Regions from separate parts of the Methylophilus sp. E2MeOHC9 genome, predicted to be linked through region 3. Evidence: predicted binding sites of a transcription regulator. Region 3 holds the regulator's gene; each other region holds the start of a gene.
The links. Region 3 encodes sigma-54, which starts transcription at its own class of promoters, with help from an activator protein. Its sites were predicted from a motif close to TGGCACNNTTCCTGCT; they were not measured.
Positions count from the first base shown of each region.

Region 1: a site for sigma-54 is predicted at 5,971-5,986, ahead of ACSSVF_RS04890 (TorF family putative porin). Genes of this name have one in related genera too.
Region 2: a site for sigma-54 is predicted at 6,900-6,915, ahead of ACSSVF_RS14510 (CmpA/NrtA family ABC transporter substrate-binding protein). Genes of this name have one in related genera too.

Region 1 is NZ_CP196024.1:1,026,522-1,034,568, reverse strand. It holds gene ACSSVF_RS04910 (HlyD family secretion protein) at 1-1,308, opposite strand; gene ACSSVF_RS04905 (peptidase domain-containing ABC transporter) at 1,301-2,974, opposite strand; gene ACSSVF_RS04900 (ammonium transporter) at 3,114-4,514, opposite strand; gene glnK (P-II family nitrogen regulator) at 4,530-4,868, opposite strand; gene ACSSVF_RS04890 (TorF family putative porin) at 4,943-5,899, opposite strand; gene ACSSVF_RS04885 (accessory factor UbiK family protein) at 6,157-6,411, shown strand; gene ACSSVF_RS04880 (YifB family Mg chelatase-like AAA ATPase) at 6,450-7,949, shown strand; gene ACSSVF_RS04875 (DUF1993 domain-containing protein) at 7,961-8,047, shown strand, end outside.
Region 2 is NZ_CP196024.1:3,057,791-3,065,837, reverse strand. It holds gene ACSSVF_RS14535 (nitrate/nitrite transporter) at 1-1,170, opposite strand, end outside; partial or broken gene cobA (uroporphyrinogen-III C-methyltransferase) at 1,286-2,056, opposite strand; gene ACSSVF_RS14525 (alginate export family protein) at 2,090-3,526, opposite strand; gene ACSSVF_RS14520 (ABC transporter ATP-binding protein) at 3,611-4,417, opposite strand; gene ntrB (nitrate ABC transporter permease) at 4,436-5,362, opposite strand; gene ACSSVF_RS14510 (CmpA/NrtA family ABC transporter substrate-binding protein) at 5,383-6,705, opposite strand; gene ACSSVF_RS14505 (nitrate- and nitrite sensing domain-containing protein) at 7,040-8,047, opposite strand, start outside.
Region 3 is NZ_CP196024.1:648,646-656,692, reverse strand. It holds gene gltA (citrate synthase) at 1-984, opposite strand, end outside; gene ACSSVF_RS03205 (anhydro-N-acetylmuramic acid kinase) at 1,170-2,297, opposite strand; gene tyrS (tyrosine--tRNA ligase) at 2,428-3,654, shown strand; gene ACSSVF_RS03195 (RNA polymerase factor sigma-54) at 3,730-5,283, opposite strand; gene lptB (LPS export ABC transporter ATP-binding protein) at 5,290-6,036, opposite strand; gene lptA (lipopolysaccharide transport periplasmic protein LptA) at 6,048-6,713, opposite strand; gene lptC (LPS export ABC transporter periplasmic protein LptC) at 6,746-7,387, opposite strand; gene ACSSVF_RS03175 (KpsF/GutQ family sugar-phosphate isomerase) at 7,408-8,047, opposite strand, start outside.

The DNA.
Region 1 (8,047 bases), 380 kb from region 3:
TCATGCTGGTTTGCTCGCGCCAGTGTTCAACGGTGACAGCTCGTGTGGAATACGCGGTGGGAACCCGTTCAGCAAGCGCCATATCTCGTAACCTATGGTCACGCGCTCCAGCAATACCCAGCCTTTGGCGCTGATGCCCTGCCGCAGGAATCGCGGTGAAGGCCATTCTGGCGAACCGGGTTTGTGTATGACCATGATACGGAAATGCCCACTGCCATTATCAGTCGGGTCCACAAAAGAAATCTCGCCTTCAAATGTGCCTACCCCGACTTGTGCCCAGCCTGGCACCTGGATGGCCGGCCAGCCCTCGAATTCCAGCCGTACCACACTGCGCTGGGTGATGAGCGGCGCGTCACGGCCATCGACCCATAACTCGACAGCGCGTTGCGTGGTGTGCGGCACGATCACCAGCAAAGGGTCTCCCTGCTTGATGATTTGCGATTGCGAGTTCACCGGCAGGCGGAAAATAGTACCGTCACGTGGCGCAACGATTTTTTGCATGTTTTGCCGCGCCAAGGATATTTCGGAGCTATGCAGGCTGTTTTCACTATCAGCCATTTCGCCCTTGATCTTATTGATGGTCGCCGAAGTAGAATCCAGATAAGCCTGTGTATCCGAGCGGATCTGCTGGATATCGGCCCCGGCAGAACTGTTTTCCGCCTTGGCGGATTGCCATTGCGCCTGCGCAGCACTTAGGTTACGGCTGGCGATAATATGGTCGCGCTCGGCTACTTCCAGGTCACGTTTGGAAACCAGGCCATCACCAAACAAACGTTGCAGACGTGCCACCTGCAAGCTGGCTGCATCCAGGGTTGCCTGGGCGGAGTTCACAGCTTCCTGGCTGCTGCGTATCTTCTGGTTGGCCACATCGAGCTTATATTGGGCAGCCGAAATTTTGGCGTCCCTGGCTGCGGTCAGGCTTTGCTTTTGTAGCTCATAGGCACTTAATTCATCCTGTTTGGCGGTGAATTTGCTTTGCAGGTTATCGCGCTGCGCTTCCAGCCGTTGCTTGAAGTTAGGATCGGTATCGCTGATTTCCAGCAGCAGATCACCTTCTTTCACCTGCGTGCCTTCTTGTACATGCCAGCGATTGATCAAGCCACTCACTGGTGCATCAATAGTTTGCACACGCTCTGAAGGCGAATAGGCAGTGACTTTGCCCAAGGCGGTCACATTTTGCTGCCAGGGTAAAAACATGAAAATGGTCGGCAACACCAGCAGTAGCCAGGCCATACGCTTGATCCATATCCGCAGCCGGTCCGGAGTTTCAACGCCACGCATCAGGCTTGTTTGCACTTTATTATGCATGTTCAGCCCCTGACTTACCGTTTGTGCTATCCAGCGTGATCACCTGCTGGAACTGTTGTGCAATATGCTTGAAGCGCGTGGTCACAATCAACATCCAGTTTGCTTCGTAGCGCTTGAGCACGGTCAACACCTGCTCCAGTTCATGCTGGGCCAGGCCATCGAGTAACCCATCGACAATCATCAAATCCGGTGCCCCTATGATGGCTCGTGCCAGCATCAGGCGTTGCAGCTGGGTGTAAGACATGGGCGCACCGTAATCCGTCAGTTCGGTTTCGATGCCGCGTTCCAGTTTGCTGATGTCCTCCCACAAGCCCAACGCTTGCAAGACATCGATAATCACATCTATCTCAATGCCGTTTCTGGTCAGTCGCAGATTCTCCAGAATCGTGCCTTGTTGCCACTCTACCTTGTTCGCCACACCGATGCGATCGCGCAGGTGGTTTAAATTCAGTTGCCGCAAATCTATACCGTTATAGGTCAAATGCCCTTGCTCCGGCTGCCGCAAACCGGCAATCAGCTCCAGGAGCGTGCTTTTACCTGTGCCCAGGGCGCCGAGTATGGCCAGGCTTTGCCCGCGCTGTACGCTAAAGTTGAGCTTGTTGACCAAGGCGGTTTGATGATGATGGTTAAAGCTCAGGTCTATGGCCTGCAACTGGTGATAGCCCTCGCCATTCGATTGATGCTGGCCTGAAGCCTCCACCGGCAATGTTTCCAGTACGCCTAACTTATCCACCGCGGCCAGCAGGTCGTAAAAATACTCCAGCTTGGTGATAAAGCGCACGAAAGCCGACAACACGCCAAAAATAATCAGCTCTGCGGCGACAAATTGCCCGAGGTTGATCTGCCCCTTGATCACCAGCGTACCGCCCAACACCAGCATGCCAGTGCCTATCACCGCATACATACTGACCGCGCTGATAAGTTGCGTCATTAATACTTTAAAGTGATCACTCCTGGCGCTCAGATAATACTGTGCCAGGTGCTCTGTCTTATCCAGCGTGCGTTGCTTGGCACCATAGAATTTAGATAGCCATTTGTTCCTGGCGATATTTTCCAGCCAGGCCGCCATCGTGTATTTGGCCTTGGATTCATGTAGAGCCGTTTGCTCAGCCTGCTTGCCCAGCCAGAAAATGACTGCCCACAGCACCACCAGCATGATGATGACCAGGATGCCGAAATACAGGCTGTAAAACAGCAGCACAATGCTGCCTATCAGGCCTTGTAGCAAAGCCGTCAGGCCAATGGTCAGCAGTGTCGCAACCGATTTCTGTACAGTCTGGATATCGAAATAGCGATTCACCAGTTCTACCGGGTTGTTTTTGTCATACACCGAGATATGGATCTGCTGGGTGTTCTGGGCGATCAGCAAACTGCTGCGTATAAAAATCCGGCGCTGGATCAGTTCCACCAGGAAACTTTCAATCGCATAGATCGCCCCGGAAAGCGCCAGCAGGCAAAAGAGGATAAAGCCGACGACGTAAAGAGGTTGCAGCACGCCACCCATGGTGACGAGATTGACCATGGTTTGCACGGCAACAGGCGTTGCGATGCCCAACAGGCCGTAGCCCATGGTAAGGTAAACCAATAGCAGGATGTCCTGCTTTTCAAAACTGATTAGTTGGGAAACTCGTTGAAGAGGCGTTAAATCCGACTGTGCATTTGCCATAATGAAGTTATTGTAATTCAGGCCCAGTGCGTTGGTAACCCTGCACTGGATTTAGTTCAAAAAAAACGGCTCTGAAAGAGCCGTTTTTCCCAGCAGATCTGTGGTCACAGACTGCTAATCATTTTGAGAGTGCTATCCATTACAAGCTATAGGCACGTTCGCCATGCTCTGTCGTATCCAGGCCTTCGCGCTCGTACTCTTCGCTGACACGCAGACCAACCACGACATCGACAATTTTGTACAGGATCACGCTCACAACACCGGTCCAGATCAGCGTTACAACCACCGCGATAATCTGCGTAGTTACTTGGCCACCCATGGTCACGCCTTCAGCGTAGCCCACACCGCCCAAGCCAGGCGCCATCAGCACGCCAGTACCTACCGCACCCCAGATACCAGCCAGGCCATGCACGCCGAACACATCCAGAGAATCGTCGTAACCCAGTGCACCTTTCAGTTTGGTCACGCCCCACAAGCTGACGAAGCTGGCAGTGAAACCGAGGATGATAGAACCCATAGGGCCGATGAAACCACATGCCGGCGTAATCGCTACCAGGCCAGCAACCGCACCTGAAGCCGCACCCAACATGCTAGGCTTGCCTCTGAACAACCATTCAGCAAGGATCCAGCCCAATACCGCAGCAGCCGTTGCCAATTGTGTATTCACCAGCACCATACCAGCAGTAGCATCTGCAGCCAATTCGCTACCTACGTTGAAACCGAACCAACCCACCCACAGTAATGAAGCACCGATCATCGTCATCACAAGGTTATGCGGAGGCATGGCTTCTTTACCGTAACCGATACGTTTGCCCAACATCAATGCACCTACCAATGCCGCTACACCAGCGTTGATGTGCACCACAGTACCACCAGCAAAGTCTTTGGCACCCAGTTCAGCCAGGTAACCACCACCCCACACCATGTGCGCGATCGGGATATAAGCGAATGTCACCCATAAAGCGGTAAACAGCAGCACTGCAGAGAACTTGATACGCTCTGCAAAACCACCAACGATCAGGCCAGGCGTTAACGCAGCAAAAATCATCTGGAAGGTCAGGAACACGTATTCAGGAATCGTGCCCGTCAGGCTGTCAGTAGTGATGCCAGACAGGAACGCCTTGCTTAAGCCACCGACAATCATATTGCCTTCAGTAAATGTCAGGCTGTAGCCATAAGCCGCCCACAACACAGAGATCAGCGAGAACACCACGAAAACCTGCATCAATACTGAAAGCATATTTTTCTGGCGTACCAGGCCGCCGTAGAAAAGCGCCAAACCAGGAATCGTCATCAGGATCACCAGCACCGTCGCGATGATCATGAATGCGGTATTGCCTACATCCAGTGTCGCAGGTGCTTCAGCGGCTTCAGCGGGCGCAGCTTCTGCTGCTGGCGCTTCCGCGGCAGGTGCAGCATCAGGCGTGACTGTTTCCGTCACTGTCACAGTCTCTGTCACAGTTTCTTCAGCGTATGCGACAGGCGTTGCTGCCAAACCCATCAGGGCGACCAGCGATAATACAGAAAGAATTTTCTTCATAACTGAAGCCCTCTCCTATAACGCATCCGGACCGGTTTCACCGGTGCGGATACGATAAACTTGTTCCAAATCGAAGACAAATACTTTGCCATCGCCAATCTTGCCTGTCGCCGCTGCTTTTTCGATGGCATCCACCACCTGATCTAGCATGTCGTCTTTGATGGCGACTTCGAGTTTTACCTTTGGTAAAAAGTCTACGACGTATTCAGCGCCACGATACAACTCGGTATGCCCCTTTTGGCGTCCAAACCCCTTAACTTCAGTGACAGTGATGCCTTGTACCCCAATATTGGACAAAGCTTCACGCACTTCATCAAGCTTGAATGGCTTGATTATTGCGGACACAAATTTCATTTGCTTCTCCTGTTGTTAACTCTGGCAGGCACCGTGCCTGCCAGATGTGTTTACAGCAATCGTGTTGACTGTACTTAGAACGTACGAGTCAGGGTCAATACCAAACGACCTTCGTTCAAGTCTTTACTTTGTGCACGCACACTGTCGCCTTTACCGTTAAAGCTTGTGCCGCCGTAACCGTTTTCGCCCCAGTACTGCTTGTTGCTGGCACCTACGTAGTAGATACCACCGTTCCAACCTTCAGAAGCACCGATCTTGAACGCTTTGCTCAAACCGATTTTGTAGTCAGTGTAATCAGGGCTGGAAGCACCTGACCAGCTTGTACTTGGCAGGTTTGTGCCGCCATCGCTTGAGAATGTTGTATCCAGTTTACCATTCACATTCAATTGGCCCACGTGACCAACCAATGTCAGATCCCACCATGGCAATGGATAGTTCGCATTCACTTCAAAATAGGTACTGCCTTTAGTGCTGCCATCCCAGCCGGTAGCACGTTCAGCGCCAAACCAGTCAGTCAATGTCACAGAAAGCTTGGCACTCACCCAACCATAAGCCAGGCCAAAGTTAACTTCAGCGGTATCCCAGCGGCCGCCACGTGGCGTCAATACTGTATTTGCACCATCTGGTCCAACAGAAGCAGAACCTCTGTATTTTTTCCATGAACCACCTGGATACAAGTAACCGATCAAGCCGACACTGTAACCTAAACCTTCAATGCCAGGTACGGCACCATTATAACCACCGTAAACATCTACTTCAGCCGTAGCATCAGGAAATGTGTTTGGCGTGACGTTAGAACCCCAGGCACCGACGTAAAAGCCGCTGTCATGCGTAATATCCAGGCCACCTTGCACAGAAGGTTTGTGCCAGTTTTGTGAAATACCGCGCGCGTAGTAATCAGACACGAAGCCAATGTTGGCTGTCGCTGCCCAAGGAGATTTCGCTTCCTCTTTTGCTTCTTCAGCTGCATAAGAAACTTGTGCCAATGACAAGGTGCCTAACACTGCTGTAATCAAAATAGATTGACGCATTTATGAGTCCTCTCTCTATAAAAGTCTTGATCGAATTGTTGTAAACGATAATGAAACAACATTGACGACTAAGCAAAGCATGTGCCAATATATATAATCGTTTATAATCAATATCTTATGGAATTTAATATAAATTAATAATAAAAATACTTTTATAAGTAATTGATTTTTATTGATTTATATAAATAAACAGCGCTATAAACCTATATCCCCAACCGCTTTGCATGTTAAAATTCGAGAAAAAGGAGCACTCAATCATGCTATTTTCAAACGAGAGAATTAAAGAATTATCTTTTAAAATCAAACAATTAATTGATTCAAGCCCAATTTCAGAGCTTGAATCAAATATTCATGCACTAATTCAGGGCGTGCTCACCAAAATGGAACTTGTTTCGCGTGAGGAATTTGATATTCAATCGGCTTTACTAGCCCGCACCCAGCAACAATTGCGTGCGCTGGAAGAAAAAATCACTGCGTTGGAACAGGCTCACACAACAGAAAGTAAAAATTAATTTACAATTGTTAGCATTCCGTTAAGCAGGGGTGCAGCATGAGTCTGGCAGTTTTGTATAGCCGCGCGTTAAGCGGTATGGAAGCACCGGAAGTAGTTGTAGAAGTACATTTAGCAAATGGCTTGCCTAGCTTTACCATTGTCGGATTGCCTGAAACCGAGGTCAAAGAGAGCAAGGACCGCGTTCGCGCCGCGATTCAGACTGCGCAATTCGAGTTCCCGGCCAGACGGATCACCGTCAACCTCGCACCTGCGGATTTACCCAAAGAAGGGGGTCGCTATGATTTACCCATCGCCCTTGGCATTCTGGCCGCCTCTGGCCAACTTCCTAAAAAGCATCTGGCCAATTATGTGATTGCCGGCGAACTGGCCCTCACGGGTGGACTGCGTCCTATACGCGGCGCACTGGCGATGACTTATCAGCTCCGTCAGGATACCGAAAATATGCGGGCGGCAATTCTGCCCCAAGAGAGTGCATACGAAGCCAGCCTGGTTGAAGGTTCAACGATTTATGCCGCTGACAGCCTGCTGGCAGTGTGCGCACATTTATCGGAGAAACAGGTTTTACCGCAGCAGCCGGCCATGACGCATAGTGAGCCGCCAGTGCTGTCGGATTACCGTGAAGTGAAAGGGCAATTGCGCGCCAAGCGTGCGCTGGAGCTAGCCGCCGCCGGGCAACACAGCGTGCTGATGAGCGGTCCACCAGGCACAGGGAAAAGCATGCTGGCGCATCGGTTTATGAGCATCTTGCCCGCCATGACGACACAGAAAGCGCTAGAAAGCGCAGCGATTTTGTCGCTCAATAGCCAGTTTCCCGCAGCTAGCTGGAAACAGCGCTCGTTTCGCTCGCCGCACCACACAGCGTCAGCCGTGGCACTGGTGGGCGGTGGCAGCGTGCCACGCCCGGGTGAAATCAGCCTTGCGCATCATGGTGTGCTATTTCTTGATGAATTGCCTGAGTTTGACAGAAAAGTATTGGAAGTCCTGCGTGAGCCGCTGGAAAGCGGCATGATCACCATTTCCCGCGCGGCCAGGCAAGCGACTTTCCCGGCACAATTCCAGCTGCTTGCGGCCATGAACCCCTGCCCATGCGGCTATTACGGCCACTATAACCAGCGCTGTCGCTGTACGCCGGAGCAGATTGCGCGTTACAAAAACAAGCTTTCCGGCCCGTTGCTGGATCGCATTGATATGAATATTGAAGTACCTGCGCTCAAACCGGAAGAGTTAAGCCATAGCCAGGTTGGCGAAGCCAGTGCCACTATCCGCGAGCGTGTGATGATGGCCAGGCAGCGGCAGATGCAGCGCCAGAACAAACCGAATGCCGCACTGGGACCGCTAGAAATTGAAGCACACTGCCAGCTGGATGACAAAAGCAATGCGCTGCTACAGGCGGCCATGAAAAAATTCTCGCTCTCTGCGCGCAGCTATCACCGCATCCTGAAACTGGCACGGACGATTGCAGATTTAGCGGGGAGCCAAACGATTAATGATGCGCATATCGCGGAGGCGTTACAATATCGTCGTTATGAATATTGAGAGTGTCAGCCATGCATTTATATGATGTCAGTATCGCGCCACTGGTGCGCAACCTTCACAACCTGAAACATATCCTGCAACAAGGCGAACTATATGCC
Region 2 (8,047 bases), 700 kb from region 3:
CCGCCAGCGGTTTTTTACGCCAGTCAGGCCTACCAGCGCCAGAATGGCTAATCCGGCAAAAATAATCAAGCCTGTCTGATAACTGCCGGTGATCTGCTTGGAGTAACCCAGGCTGGATGCCAGGTAAAAACCGCCTATGCCACCCGCCATGCCGACCAGGCCGGTCATCACGCCTATCTCTTTACGAAAGCGTTGCGGTACCAGCTGGAATACCGCGCCATTACCCATACCCAGGGAAGCCATGGCCAATACCACCACGCCAAGCCCGGCTGTTTGGGTGCTGATGCCAAAACTCAGAATAAACAGAAAGATGGCGGCGAGTATATACATGGTGCTTAGGGTGCGAATGCCGCCGATGCGGTCAGCCAGCAGGCCACCAAACGGACGCACCAGTGAGCCGGCAAATACGCAGGCGGCAGTGAAGTAACCGGCATGTACAGGGTCCAGGCCATATTGGTCATGGAAGTAGATCGTCAGCGAAGAGGCCATGCCAACAAAGCCACCGAAAGTCACGCAATAAAACAGCATGAACCACCAGGCATCTTTGTCTTTCAGCACAGCCATATACTGCGACAGTGATTTTGGTGCCGGCGTATCCGGTGCATCTTTGGCAAATACGCTATATACGATCAATGCCAGTAATAAGGGGATCAAAGCGAGGCCAAATACATTGTTCCAGCCAAAAGCGACTGCCAGGCCTGGGGCAAACAATGCCGCCAAAGCCGTGCCCGAGTTGCCCGCGCCAGCAATGCCCAATGCCGTGCCCTGATGTTCAGGCGGGTACCAGCGTGAAGCCAATGGCAGGGCCACAGCAAATGCAGCACCGGCAAAGCCGAGAAACACGCCCAGCAATAACGCTTGCTGATACGTGTGTATGCCATGCAACCAGGCGACGACTAATGCCGCCAGCACAATCACCTGGCCGATCAGGCCTGCTTTTTTAGGCTTGAGCTGGTCTACCAATACGCCCATCACAATGCGTAAAAGCGCACCCGTGAGTACCGGTGTGGCGACCATCAGGCCTTTTTGCGCCGGGTTTAATTGCAGATCAGCGGCGATTTGCACGGCCAGCGGCCCGAGCATGACCCACACCATAAAACTCAGGTCAAAATAAAAGAACGCTGAAAACAACGTAGGCTTGTGGCCTACCTCCCAAAAACTCTTTTTCATGTTTATCTCCGGTTATTTCAAAATAGCATATCTGTCACTGGTATCTGCACTTGAATCTACTTAAAAACCAATTTAGGTAAATATCCGTCTGCGCAAATACAGATCAATTGTTTTTTTAATTGGCATTCACTGCCTGCAAGTATTCAAACTGCTCCAGCGCCTGCAAGGTTTTGGCACTATTCGCCAGTTTGACCACTTCGCCGACGACGATCATGGCCGGGCTTTTCATCTGGTGCTGATGGCTAAGCAGGGGCATGGCTTCTATGGTGCTGACCAGCGCACGTTCATCAGTGCGTGTCGCACTTTCTACTATCATGCATGGCATGGCTGGTGACATGCCAGCGGCGATCAGTTCGCGGCTGATATCGGACAGGTGCTGCATGCCCATATAAATCACCAGCGTGGTATTGCTTGCTACCAGCGCGCGCCAAGGTAATGGCCCGCCGTCCTGTGTATGCCCGGTCACCAGGGTCACGCCATGGTTAAGGCCTCTATGGGTGGCTGGCACGTCCATACTGGCGCAGGCGCTGAGGCCGCTGGTCATGCCTGGGATAATTTCATAGGCAACTCCGGCGGCGCGCAAAGCCAGCATCTCTTCACCGCCACGGCCGAATACAAACGGGTCACCGCCTTTGAGGCGTACCACCACTTGCCCTTGCTCGGCCAGCGCGATCATCATGCGGTTGATAAAGTGTTGCGGGGTAGACTTGCAGCCGCCACGTTTGCCCACGTGCACAATGCGTGCCTGCGGGCAATGCGTGAGCAGGTCCGGGTTGACCAGGTCATCGACCAGTACGACTTCGGCTTGCTGCAAAGCCTTGATGGCCTTGAGCGTAATGAGGTCTGGGTCACCGGGTCCGGCACCTACTAAATAAATTTTTCCGGCTGTAGTCATGGTTGCTTCCTTACATTCAAACAATCAAAAGGTGTACATGGCAGTGAGCCATAATTTTTCAGTATCGTGATAACGGCCACGTGTACCGGCGGCGTTGCTGGTGGTATTTGCAGTGGCGGCAAACTCGTCACTTTCGCTGTATTTGCCGTATTCAAACTTGGTCATCCAGTGCTTATCCACGTTCCAGGTCACGGCGGCGTTCCACTCGGTGCCGTAGCGATTGCCGGTACGGGCAGTACCACCATTGACCGTGAAAAAGTCTTCGTCTGCATCCAGTACGTGGTAATCGGCAAAAAACATGAAATCACCGTAACGGTAGGTGGCCGTCACAAAGCTGTCCTTGATACCGGCGCGTGGCGTGACCAGGAATTTATCTACCCAGCCCTGGAACAGGTGGTTGGTACCAAACGGCGTCTGGAAAGCATAAGTGTTGTTATTGCTGGAAAGCAGTTCCTGGTCCAGGCGCAGGTTGAAGTTATCGATGCCAAAGCCGCCACCCAGTTTGTAATAGTGCGCATCAATGCGGCTATCACCATCTTTGTAGTCTGACTGTTTGGCGTATTCGGCGGTGTAGTGCGCGCGGTAGTTAGGCGTGAAGATATGCGTACCATCCAGGCGCAGGCCTATGGTTTTGTTCGACTGGTCGGCCAGCAGGTTGGCGCCGCCGGCACCAAACCAGGCGTTGCCCAGGCCCAGGTTTTCAAAATTGCTGAAATAGCCATAACCGACCAGGAATTCGGTAGGAGAAATGCGGTAACGCGCATTCACCACTTCCAGGTTGCCGCTGCGTTCGGAGGTGAAAATCTGGTTCACTTTGTCAAAATGCGCGACAAACAACTCGGTATCCGGGATGGTTTTATTGAATACGGAAACACCGTCAAATACCTGCATGACCTGGCGGAAGGCAATGTCACCTATAAAACGCACATTATCCAGGTTGACCTGCTGGCGGCCGGCACGCACACGGGTATTCTTGATACCGGTCCAGTCTACGTAGAGCTGGTTGATATCCGTATGGTTAGGGTCTACCACTTTGGCATATTCGATTTTGCCATTGTTGTTGGAAGCACCATTGATACGGTAACTGTTAGTGCCATCGTTGAAGTCATCCGTCAGCTGGCTGACATTGATCAGTTGCGCGGCAAAACTCCAGTTATGGTAAGGCGCGGTTTGCCAGCCGATCAGGCTGCGCAAGGTCAGTGCATTGGCATCTTTAAGTTCACGTGCCGCCGTCGGGTTAGGCGTGTTGGCAGCATTGCTATAGGTGCCTGGCTGTAAACCATCCTGGTCTACATACTCATAACGCAATCTGAAACTGGTCATATTTTTGCCGGTTTTAATGGCATCCATAAAGGTGTATTCGGGTAAAACTTCTTCTTCAGCCACCACTTGCATGCTCAATGCCGCCATCAATACTGCCACTGAGACTTGACGCAATCGTTGGTAAGAGTTAGTTTTCATGTTGTTGCTCCTTTGCTTAAGTGGGTAACCATATTTCGATGAGGTATGCGGTGCTGGTGGGTTGCCGCCCGTCAGCACCACTTCTTATGCCGCCTTTTTGGCGTGTCGTTCGTATAAAAACTTCAACACTTCGCTGCGCAGATGCGTATAAGCCGGGTCTTCGACCAGTGCTAGCCGCTGACGAGGGCGCGGTAGATCCACTTCCAGGATTTCACCTATGGTGGCAGCCGGGCCGTTGGTCATCATGACGATGCGATCCGAGAGCAGCACCGCTTCGTCCACATCGTGCGTGACCATGACAGCAGTACAACCCGAGCGCGCCATGATGCTCATTAATTCGTCCTGTAACCCGGCGCGGGTCAATGCATCGAGCGCACCAAACGGTTCATCCAGTAACAGCACTTTGGGTTCCATCGCCAGGGCGCGGGCGATGCCGACACGCTGTTTCATGCCGCCCGAGATTTCAGTCGGACGTTTTTCCATGGCATGGCTTAAACCAACCAGTTCCAGTGCCGCACTCGTGCGTTCAGCCAGTTGCGCTTTGCTTTCGCTGTCGGCAAACACACGTTCGACTGCCAGATAAACGTTTTCAAAGCAGGTCAACCATGGCAGCAGGGAATGGTTCTGGAACACCACCGCCCGCTCCGGGCCGGGTTTGAAGATTTCACGCCCGGCACAGAACAGGTAACCATCCGTCGGCTGCAACAACCCGGCAATCAGGTTGAGCACAGTGGATTTTCCGCAACCTGAGTGGCCGATGATGGAGATGAACTCACCTTCACGGATAGAAAGATTAATCTCTTTTAAAGCCTGGAAACTGCCATTTTTGGTTGGAAAAGTCATATTGACGTTTTCGATCAGGACATAACGGTCTTGCAATGCGGTTGTCATAGTGAATTCCTTTATGGCTTATTCGTAGCTGTAGCGTTTAGCCACCAGCACCAGCAATTGTTCAAGCAGCAAACCGACAATGCCGACGATAAAAATGGCGATGATGATGTGTTCTACATTCAGGTTGTTCCATTCATCCCACACCCAAAAGCCTATGCCCATACCGCCGGTCAGCATTTCTGCCGCTACAATCACCAGCCAGGCAGCCCCGATAGACAGTCGCACGCCGGTCATCATGTAAGGCATGACATAAGGCAGCAGGATTTTGGTGACGACTTTCCATTCTGAAAGGTTGAGCACTTTAGCCACGTTCATATAGTCTTGCGGCACTTTGCTGACGCCAACAGCGGTATTGATGATCATCGGCCACACTGCGGTGATGAAAATCACCCAGATCGCGGCCGGGTCAGCCGCTTTGAATACCAGCAGGCCTATCGGTAGCCAGGCCAGTGGCGAGACTGGTTTGAGCAGGCTGATGATGGGCGCGGCCATGCGCGACATAAATGCATAACGGCCGATCACAAAGCCCATGGGGATGCCGACGATCGCGGCCAGGGCAAAGCCGGTCGCCACGCGTTTCAGCGAGCTGAGGATGTTCCAGCCTATGCCCATGTCGTTAGGGTTGTTGATATAAAACGGGTCGCTAAACAGCTCCATTGCCGACTGCCAGGTCTTGACCGGGCCTGGCAGGCCTTGCGTCAGGGCTGCCACGGTGGCCCAGATGGCACCGAATATCAGCAAGCCGATCACAGGCGGCAACAACCATTCAAACATGCGTTTGGCGGTTGCCGCCCATGTGCTCCGCCGCTGCAACGACGGAGTGGCTACTGTAGCTGTGGTCGAGAGAGGGATAACCACAGCAACAACGGGTTGTGCAGGTGCTGCTTGCACAGCGTCCTCGCTAGTTTCTATCATTTTTTCTTTGTTAAAGCTGACGACACTCATGGTGACTCTCCTTGAAAGAATTAAGCTTTAACCTTGAAACTGTTGGCATAGGCTTTGGGGTCTTTGCCATCCCATACCACGCCATCAATCAGTTTGCTGCTACGCATAGGATCGGTCGGCACGTTAATGCCCAGCGCCTTGGCGGCTTCGGTATAAATATCAATCCTGTTTACTTTTTTTGCCACGGCCAGGTAGTCAGGGTCAGACTTCAGCAAACCCCAGCGTTTGTGCTGGGTCAGGAACCACATGCCATCTGACAGGTAAGGGAAGTTGACCTTGCCGTCGTTGAAGAACTTCATGTAGTTCGGGTCTTCCCATTTTTTACCGATGCCATTGTCGTAATGGCCGAGGAAGCGGCCTTCGATCACTTCTTCCGGCGCATTCACATAAGCTTTACCGGCGATCAGTTTGGCGACTTCAGGGCGGTTCTTGGTGGCGTCGATATAACGGCAGGCTTCCAGGATGGCTTTGGTCAATGCCAGTACCGTATTCGGGTGCTTGGCCGAAAATTCGGCCGTGGTGCCCAGCGCTTTTTCCGGGTGGTCGGTCCAGATATCCTGCGAGGTCGCTGCGGTAAAGCCGATCTTGTCGTAAATGGCACGTGCGTTCCACGGTTCACCCACGCAGTAGCCATCCATATTGCCTATGCGCATGTTGGCGACCATTTGCGGTGGTGGCACGACGATGGTTTTCACATCCTGCATCGGGTTGATGCCGTAAGAAGCCAGCCAGTAATACAGCCACATGGCGTGGGTGCCAGTGGGGAAAGTCTGGGCAAAGGTAAAGTCGCGGTTTTCGTTATCCAGCAGGCGTTTCAGGGTGGCGCCGGTGGTGGCGCCTTTTTCCTTGAGCTGGTTGGCGAGCGTGATGCCCTGGCCGTTGTTGTTCAGCGTCATCAGCAGGTTCATGTCTTTCTGCTGGCCACCAATGCCCAGTTGTACGCCGTAGAGCAGGCCATACAACACATGGGCTGCATGCAACTCGCCGTTGACCAGTTTGTCACGCACACCGGCCCAGGAAGCTTCTTTCGACGGCACGATCTTGATGCCGTATTTTTTATCGAAGCCCATTTGTGCGGCGACAATGATAGGCGCACAGTCGGTGAGCGGGATAAAGCCGACTTTCACTTCGGTGATCTCAGGCGCATCCGAGCCAGCCGCCCATGCCTGGCTGCGGATGGCGGAGGGCACCATATTCATCATGGCAGCAGCACCAAACGCCCCGGCCAGGGTATGCATAAAGAAATGACGGCGCTGGCTATCTACAGCATCTGGCTCAGGCAGTGTGTTGGAAGGAATAAGGTGATTATCCGCTACCGGTTTTTTGTGATCGGAACTGCTCATTTCTGCTCCTTGAAAATAAGTGAATATGGAAAGTGAAAAACAAAAAAGGCGTCCTGATGGCATTGCTTTCGCGATACCATCAGGACGCCTTTGTCCTTGAAATCCATTCAATTCAATTTCACACCCGGTCATACATCAGAGCCATTATCGCCGTTGATAATGGCACCCGTTGCCGTGGTGCTTAAGAGTCATCTAGCAAGCGGTATGCCAACTGCAAAAATGCGGGGAAAAAGCAGGATTCAGAAAGAAAAACCCGCTGCAAGGGCGGGGGAAGGCCATTTTGAGTGAGATGCATCGCACTTATTCAGTGCGCATGCACCATCAAATAGAGCGGTCAGGAGGGGAGTTTTTGTTGCGTCAGTATATTTTCAGCGACATCGATGATCTTGCGTTTTTGCTCCATGGCGAGGTTGCGCAGAGTCTTGTACGCTTCCATCTCATCAATGCCCAGCTTGCTCATCAGCAGGCCTTTCGCCCGTTCGATCTGCTTGCGTTCTGACAGGGCTTTGCGCGTATCCGACAGTTCACTTTCCATATCGGCGATCTGACGCGATTGCTGTTGTAACAAGCTGATCATGGAAGTCATCGGGTACGCTTGTGCGCTGTCATGCGCCTGAAAACTGAGCGCACTTTCCACCGGGATAGATAGATTGAAGAAGGTGCCATCCAGGGTCGCGCTGGAGGAAGCTTTATTGGTGATCGCCTGCAAGTATTCCTGCGTGTATTCAAGGTCGTGCTTGGCTTTGTGCGCTAACACTTCCAGCATGGCATGCATTTTCTCGATCAGCGCGCATTGCAGTTGCCAGATGTTGGTCTGCTTTTGCGAACATAAGTCAAACCAGATATCCGCGTCACTGGGCTTCAGCGGCTGCTGATCTTTGGCTGAAGTGAGTTTGCTGCGCAGTTGCTGATGCTGCTGGTAAAGTCTGGAGGCCTCTAAGGCAGCCCAGGCGCTACGTAAATCTTCATTGCCAAACTGGCAAAATAATTCGGTATGGCGGTCTTGTTGCGCAATCAGTTCCAGCAAGCGCTGCTGGTGCGGCAACTGCACACTGCCGGAACCGAAGATATAAGAACCCACTGCGCGTTCCTGGCCCGCAAACTCCTTGGTTTGCACCAGGTTATACAGCGTAAGCAGGCAAGTGGAGATCTTGCTGTTGACCGAGCTATCCGAGATTTCAAAGATCAGCGCGATCAGGCTGCTGATCAGGCGGCTGTAGGATTCAATACAATCTGCAAACGAGATTTTCTGCAATGTCACCTGGTGGCGTAAAGAAGTCAGCTGGTCAAAGCCCAGCAATATCCATGAAATCAATGTCAGCTGCCTGGCGTCAGTTAACAG
Region 3 (8,047 bases):
ATTCAATACTTCATGGCAAGTCTTGCGCATGATAGAGGCGCGTGGATCCATATTGCGGTAGATCCGGTGTCCGAAGCCCATCAGGCGGAAGCTGTCGGTTTTATCTTTGGCGCGGTTGATAAATTCGCCGATGCGACTGATGTCACCCATTTCTTCCAGCATGTTCAGCGTGGCTTCGTTAGCGCCGCCGTGTGAAGGCCCCCACAGCGATGCAATACCCGCAGCAATACAGGCAAATGGGTTGGCACCGCTTGAGCCTACCAGGCGTACCGTAGAGGTTGAAGCATTCTGCTCATGGTCTGCATGCAGGATGAGGATGCGTTCAAACGCGCGCGCCAGGATAGGGTTGGGCACATACTCTTCACACGGTGTGGCAAACATCATGTGCATGAAGTTTTCGGCATAACCCAAATCGTTCTTTGGGTACATGAACGGCTGGCCCATATTGTATTTATAGCTCCAGGCAGCAATGGTCGGCACCTTGGCCAGCAGGCGCATCGCGGCGCGTTTGCGGGATTCCGGGTTGGTGACATCATTGTTGTCCGGGTAAAACGCGGCCATCGCGCCCACCACGGCGATCATGACCGCCATCGGGTGCGCGTCGCGCCTGAAACCGCGGAATACATTGCTCATTTGATCATGCAGCATGCTATTTTTGCGGATGGCACGGCCAAATTCTTCACTTTGGCTGGCATTCGGTAACTCACCATGTAACAGCAAATGGGAGACTTCCAAAAAGTCACAGTTTTCAGCCAGCGTTTCAATCGGATAGCCGCGGTAGTACAGCAGGCCTTCTTCGCCATCGATGAAGGTAATGCCTGAATCACACGCCGCCGTGGACATAAACCCGGGGTCATAAGTGAAAATCCCATGTTTGCCCAGGCTGCGGATGTCTATAACATCTGTGCCTAATGAGCCTTTCAGGATAGGGAGTTCAATCGCTGGGGTGTCGTTGTCAAAAGAAATGGTCGCTTTGGTTGCCATGACATGCTCAAAATAAGTAGACGGGGTTAAGGCTAAATTATACGCAATGAACTCTTAAAAAGCGCACTTGCCGGGTGATTGAAAGTGAAAACACAGAAAATGCCACAAAAACATGCACCAGTATCAACCCTGGGCGTGGTGCAGTTGCACTGCATAAGTGAAAAACAGGCTAAAAGAGAACTGCCTTATGCGGGATAAATGGCACCGAGGATACGCGGACCTTGTGCGCCAGTGACCGCTGGCAGGTTACCACTCAGGCCATCGATGCAGCGTTGCGCCAGCCAGGCAAATGCGACAGCTTCCACCCAATCTACCTCAACGCCAAGTTTGTCGGTGGGTTCAATGGCATAGCCAGTCAATGCGGACAAGCGATGCATTAACAAGCCATTGCGCGCGCCACCACCGCAAACATAAGCTTCATCTATCTCGGGGCAAAAGCGCGTGATCGCGTCTGCGATACTGAGCGCCGTCAGTTCCAGCAAAGTACGGGCAATATTCTCCGGCCGGTCATCCAGCGCCTGCAAATGTTGTGCCAGCCAGTGTTGGTTAAACAGATCCCGTCCTGTGCTTTTGGGTGCAGCTTGCGCCAGATAGGGTTCAGCGAGCATGGCTTTTAGCAAGGAGTCATTCACCTGGCCACTGGCAGACCAGTCGCCATTGGCATCATAAGTCTGGCCTGTATGCTGTTGCGTCCATTGATCCAGCAGCATATTGCCGGGGCCCGAATCGAAGCCGGTCACCTGCCCATTCACCGGTAGCCAGGAGATATTAGCGATGCCGCCGATATTGATAATGGCGCGGTTTTTGGTTGCGCTGGCAAACACAGCCTGGTGAAAGGCGGGTACCAAAGGCGCACCTTGGCCGCCTGCGGCAATATCGCGGCTACGGAAATCCCCAATCACAGCAATCTGCGTCAGTTCAGCCAGCCGGGCATGGTTGCCGATTTGCAAGGTATAGGCTTGACCGTCTGGCAGGTCAGGGCAGTGGCGTATGGTTTGTCCGTGGCAGCCAATGGCGGTGATCGCCGATGCTGGTAATCCGCTTTGCTGCAGGATCTTCTGCACCGCCTCTGCATAAAGCTGTGCCAATGTATTGGCCATGACAGCGGCTGCATGCAACTCATTCGTCGCTGGATGATGCAAATCCAGCAGTGTTTGTTTGACCGCGGCTGGATACGGCACAAATGCCTGGTTGATCTGTTGAAAATCATCGCCCGTGTGCGCAACCAGTGCCGCATCCACACCATCCAGGCTGGTGCCTGACATAATGCCAATAAAATAACGGGTAGCGGGGGCGGTTGACAGCGGGATCATAGGCCAACATGGTAACACTGTGCCGGGATATGCCTACAGTTAAGCAGCAGATTACGTTAAAATAGTCGCTTTCATTTTAACCGTTGCTATGCCATACCAACTCGGCCATGCAGCAGACAGAATTGTATTTATGACAGACGCAAAACCCACTCCTGAAGCCATCAGCCCGGAGATTGCCAAAGCACTTGCCATTATCAAGCGCGGTGCAGATGAGTTGCTGATTGAGCAGGAGCTGATAGAGAAACTCAAAGCCGGCAAGCCATTACGCATCAAGGCCGGATTTGACCCTACCGCACCCGATTTACATCTGGGGCATACCGTGCTGATCAACAAATTGCGCCAGTTGCAGGACCTGGGCCACCAGATACTGTTCCTGATCGGCGACTTCACCGGCATGATAGGTGACCCGACCGGTAAAAGTACCACCCGCCCGCCTTTGACGGTTGAGCAGGTGAAGATCAATGCCGATACCTATGCCGAGCAGGTATTCAAGATACTGGATCCGGCCAAGACAGAAATCGTATTTAACTCCAAATGGTTAAGCGAACTGGGTGCGGCAGGCATGATCAAGCTGGCGGCCAGCCACACGGTGGCACGCATGCTGGAACGCGATGATTTTTCAAAACGTTTTAAAGGCAACCAACCGATTGCCATCCATGAATTCCTGTATCCGCTGTTGCAGGGCTACGACTCTGTTGCCTTGCAATCAGACATTGAACTCGGCGGCACCGACCAGAAATTTAACCTGCTGATGGGGCGCGAGCTACAGAAACAGGCTGGCCAGGCACAGCAGTGCGTGCTGATGATGCCATTGCTGGAAGGCCTGGACGGCGTTAATAAAATGTCCAAATCGCTGGGCAACTATATCGGTATCAGCGAAGCGCCTGAGAGCATTTTTGCCAAGATTATGTCGATCTCAGATGCGCTCATGTGGCGCTATATCGATTTGCTGTCTTTCGCCTCGCTGGAAATCATTGCTGAATGGAAAGCCAGCATCGCCAATGGTGAAAACCCACGCAATATCAAAGTAGGCTTTGCGCAGGAGATCGTGGCCCGTTTTCATGGTCAGGCAGCGGCTGAAAAAGCGTTGCAGGATTTCCAGACGCGTGCCAAAGGCGGTATACCGGATGATGTGCCTGAAATTGAAGTGACGATAGCAGGTGACAGTATTGGTATCAGCCAGTTATTAAAACAGGCTGGCCTGGTAGAAAGCACCAGTGAAGCGATGCGTGCCATCCAGCAGGGTGGCGTGAAACTTGATAGCGTCAAGGTCGAGGACAAGAACCTGCAATTGGCAAAAAGCGTGGTTGTTGCCCAGGTGGGTAAGCGAAAATTTGCCAGGATCACGATTCAATAATCGTCGTCATTGTAAAAAAAAGGCCGCTTGCATAGCGGCCTTTTTAATTTTCAAAAATCAGACAAGCTTGAAAAGCTAAAGTGATTTGCGCAAATTCGCTGGCGGAATACTCAATGATTCACGGTATTTGGCAATCGTCCGCCGCGCCACCACAATGCCTTGTTGTGCCAGTGTGTCTGTGATCTGGTTATCAGAAAGCGGTTTTTTCTCATTCTCTTCCGCCACCATTTGCTTGATCAGTGCACGAATGGCTGTTGCCGAGCAGGAACCACCCGCATCAGTCGCGACTGAGCTGCCAAAGAAGTATTTGAGTTCATAAACACCTCTTGGAGTGAGCATATACTTGTGCGTAGTGACGCGGGAAACGGTACTTTCATGCAAATCCAGCTCTTCAGCGATTTCACGTAATACCAGTGGGCGCATCGCGATGTCGCCGTGCTCAAAGAAGTTACGCTGCCTGTCTACAATCGCCTGTGACACACGCAAAATGGTCGAGAAACGTTGCTGGATGTTCTTGATCATCCACTTGGCTTCCTGCATCTGGCTTTGCAGGTATTGGCCTGAGCTTTCACGGTTGCGCTTGAGGATATCTGCGTACATCTGGTTGATGCGCAATTTCGGGATCACACCATCATTCAGGGTAGCGACCCAGATCCCTTTGATCTTTTTCACCACCACATCATGCTGGATAAAATGATCATGGCTAAAGTTGGAAAACTCGCTGCCTGGTCTGGGGTTTTGCTGGCGTATCAGTTGCTGCGCGCCTTTGAGTGAGGCTTCATCGCAACTGAGTTGTTTGCGCAGTTTGATAAAATCTTTATTGGCCAGTAGTGCCAGATGGTCTTTGACCAGGGCGATGGCGATTTTCAGGTAGGGCGTGCTGGCTGGTAGGGCATACAGTTGCAGCAGCAGGCATTCACGCAAATCGCGGGCGCCTATGCCTATCGGGTCAAGATTCTGGATCAGCTTGAGTGCCGTTTCCAGTTCCAGCAAATCGACTTCCAGTTCCAGCGGCAGGTTCTCCACCACTTCCTGCAAATCCTGCTCCAGGTAGCCGTCGTCATTAATACTGTCTAGCAGCAGTTTGACCAGGCTCATATCGCGGTGCGACAGGTGCGCCAGTTGTATCTGGTCTATCAGGTGGTCACGCAGGCTGATGTTGCTGGCATCCTGGCGCGAAAAATCACCATCTTCATCATCATTGTTATTGCGACCTGCTTCATCCCAGTTGCTGGTACTGCCAAATTCGCCGTAGTCGTCTTCAAATTCCGGCGGGGTGAATTCTTCATTCAGGTTGGGCAACTCGCCTTCATTGCCGCTCAGGTCTTCGCGCAACTCTTCACGCAAAGTGTCGGCTGGCGAAGGGATATCCTGCTGCTGCATGGCGACATCAAAAGAACTAGCATCTTCGACTTCAGCCTGCGCTGCTAACGGGGCGTCGGGCGTATTGTCTTCAAACTCGCCTTCTTCATTATTGTCGGCCATCTCGAGCAAGGGGTTTTCCTGCAAAATGGCTTCCAGCTCCTGGCTAAGCTCCAGCGTCGACAGTTGCAACAGGCGGATAGACTGCTGCAACTGCGGCGTCAGTGCCAGGTTTTGCGACATGCGTAATTGCAGGTTTTGCTTCATAACGAATTACAGCCTAAAGTTTTTGCCCAGATATACTTCACGCACACCTTCATTCTGAATGATTTCATCGGGAGTGCCGGCTGCAAATACTGCGCCTTCATTCACGATGTAGGCGCGGTCACAGATATCCAGCGTTTCGCGAACGTTGTGGTCTGTAATCAGGATGCCGATATTCTGGCTGCTCAAATAACGGATAATTTTCTGGATCTCGATCACTGCAATCGGGTCGATCCCGGCAAACGGTTCATCCAGCAAAATAAATTTAGGGTCAGTGGCCAGGCAACGGGCGATTTCTACCCGGCGACGCTCACCACCGGACAAGCTGACTGCCTGGCTGTTGCGGATGTGCTGGATATGCAACTGATCGAGCAGTGACTCCAGCTTGGCTTCGCGTTCTTCGGCCGTATAAGGGCGGGTTTCCAGAATAGACAGGATATTATCGGTCACTGTCATTTTTCGGAAAATCGAGGCTTCCTGCGGCAGGTAAGCCAGGCCCATGCGTGCACGTTCATGCATAGGCGCGTGGCTGACATCGGTGCCATTCAAAGTAATGTGGCCGTCATCGAGTGCGACCAGGCCGACGATCATATAAAAACTGGTAGTTTTGCCTGCCCCATTCGGGCCCAGTAAGCCAATGACTTCGCCGCTATGCAACTCCAGCGTCGTATTTCTGACGACTGTGCGACCCTGGTAAGCTTTTTTTAAATGGCTGACGCGTAAATGGCTATTGTCTGGTGAAGCAGTTGTTTGCATATTGCCAGTCTTTACTGTGGTTCTTTCTTGGGTTCATTTGCGGTGCCGTTAGCAGCCGGTTCACTCTTGAACTGCAATGAGCGGTTCATGCGCAGGCCTTGCTGTGCATTGGCTTTGTTATCGATCACAGGAGGCGTTGTTTTGCTCTTGGGCTGGATGATAGCCTTGACCCGGCTGTTGGCCGTGCCATTCGGGTTGGCTTTGGTGCCACCAATCACTTCCGCATATTCCGCATTGGCGTCGTAGCTGATGTAATCACCGGTGACTATGTCTTCGCCACGTTTGACCCAAGCATTGGTATACAGTTGCACTTTATCCATGCGGCCATTGTATTCAATGCGCTGGCCGCTGCCTTGCATCCACTCGTTTTTACCAGTGCGCTTCTGCTTGAAGGTGGTCGGTGTGCTTGGGCTGCCGATACAGGTGCTATGCTGAAATCCATCCTGGTCTTCGCGGACTATCATTTTGTCTGCCTTGATTTGCAGGGAGCCCTGATTGAGGATCACATTGCCGGTATAAGTGCTGATTTTTTTTGCATCGTTGACACTCACTGTGTCGGCTTCCAGCTCGATGGGTTGCTCACGGTCAGACTCTTCAGCCCTGACAGTGTTAGACCAATGCAACAGCGTACCCAATACCAGGCAGGTCACATAAAATAATTGCTTGTGCGTTTTCAACTCATCTCTCCAGAATCATCGATCCTTGATCATTAACCTTTGTCAGGCGTGGTTTTATTTTTTGTTTTGGCCGGCTTGGTGGCAGGCACTGCATTCACTGGCTCCGGTGCGCGCTCATAATGTACATGCACCCGGTTAAATAATTGCATGGTTTCGGATTTTTTATCAAAGCGCATGCCTGTGCCTGTGACCACGCTACCCGGTTGCTGGTGGATGGTCACCGGTAAATCGGTATAGGCAATATCCGTATCCGGTTCAACAAATAATTGTTCCGTCTTCAATTGCATTTCACCTTTTTCAGCAGTGGCCTGGCGTATCACTTTGACCTGTTTTACAAACTCCACCAGTTTACCATTGCCGGATATTTTGCCGCGCTGCCCGTAAATCTGGGTATAAGGCATGTTTTCGCCAAACTGGGTAAATCGCGGGCGGTCCAGTTCGGTGTAGTCGCTGTCCGGGTAATGGCGCATTTGCGCCGCAGCCAGCACATATTTGGTATGGCCACTGGCGTCGGTACGCGTGCTGACAAAGTTGTAAAGCATGTAATCCGGCGCATTGCGATTGATACTAGTCATGCGCGAAGCTCCCTCCTGCACTGTCTGGTTGATCCAGAAGGTAAGCAGTGCCAAAAACAGCATCAGGCCTATCGGTAGCAAAATCGGATATTTAAGCATGAATATTCATTCCGGCTAGCCTAGACCACTTTCGCTTTCAGCAAGTCATGCATGTTAAATGCCCCTGCCAATTGTTGCAGTTCATTGACTGCCAGAAAACCATTGATTCTATGGTGTTCCATCAGGCTCACTGCTTCAACAGCCATTTGCTGTATACCCAGCAATTTGGGTTGGTGGCTCATGACGCTGGTGATAGGCGCCTGATGGTCGGTCAGGCCTTGCACAAACAAACGGCGTACATCACCGTCAGTAAACACGCCGACCGGGTTTTGTCCGGCATTGACAATGGCGGTGAACCCCATGCCTTTGGCCGTTATTTCCTGGATGGCCTGTTGCACCGTTGCATTTTCTTTCACGCTCGGAATCGCATCGCCGGTGCGCATCACATCTTTAATCCTGATCAGCAAACGCCGCCCCAGGCTACCGCCAGGGTGGGAGTGGGCAAAGTCTTCTGCGGTAAAGTCACGCAGTTCCAGCACGCATAAAGCCAGTGCATCGCCCAAGGCCAGTGCGGCAGTGGTGCTTGCGGTTGGCGCCAGGCCAAACGGGCAGGCCTCATGGCTGACGGCTGCACTCAGATGCACTTGCGATTCACGCGATAAAGTCGAGTCTTCGGTGCCAGTGATACTTAATATCCGCGCACCCAGGCGGCGGATCGCA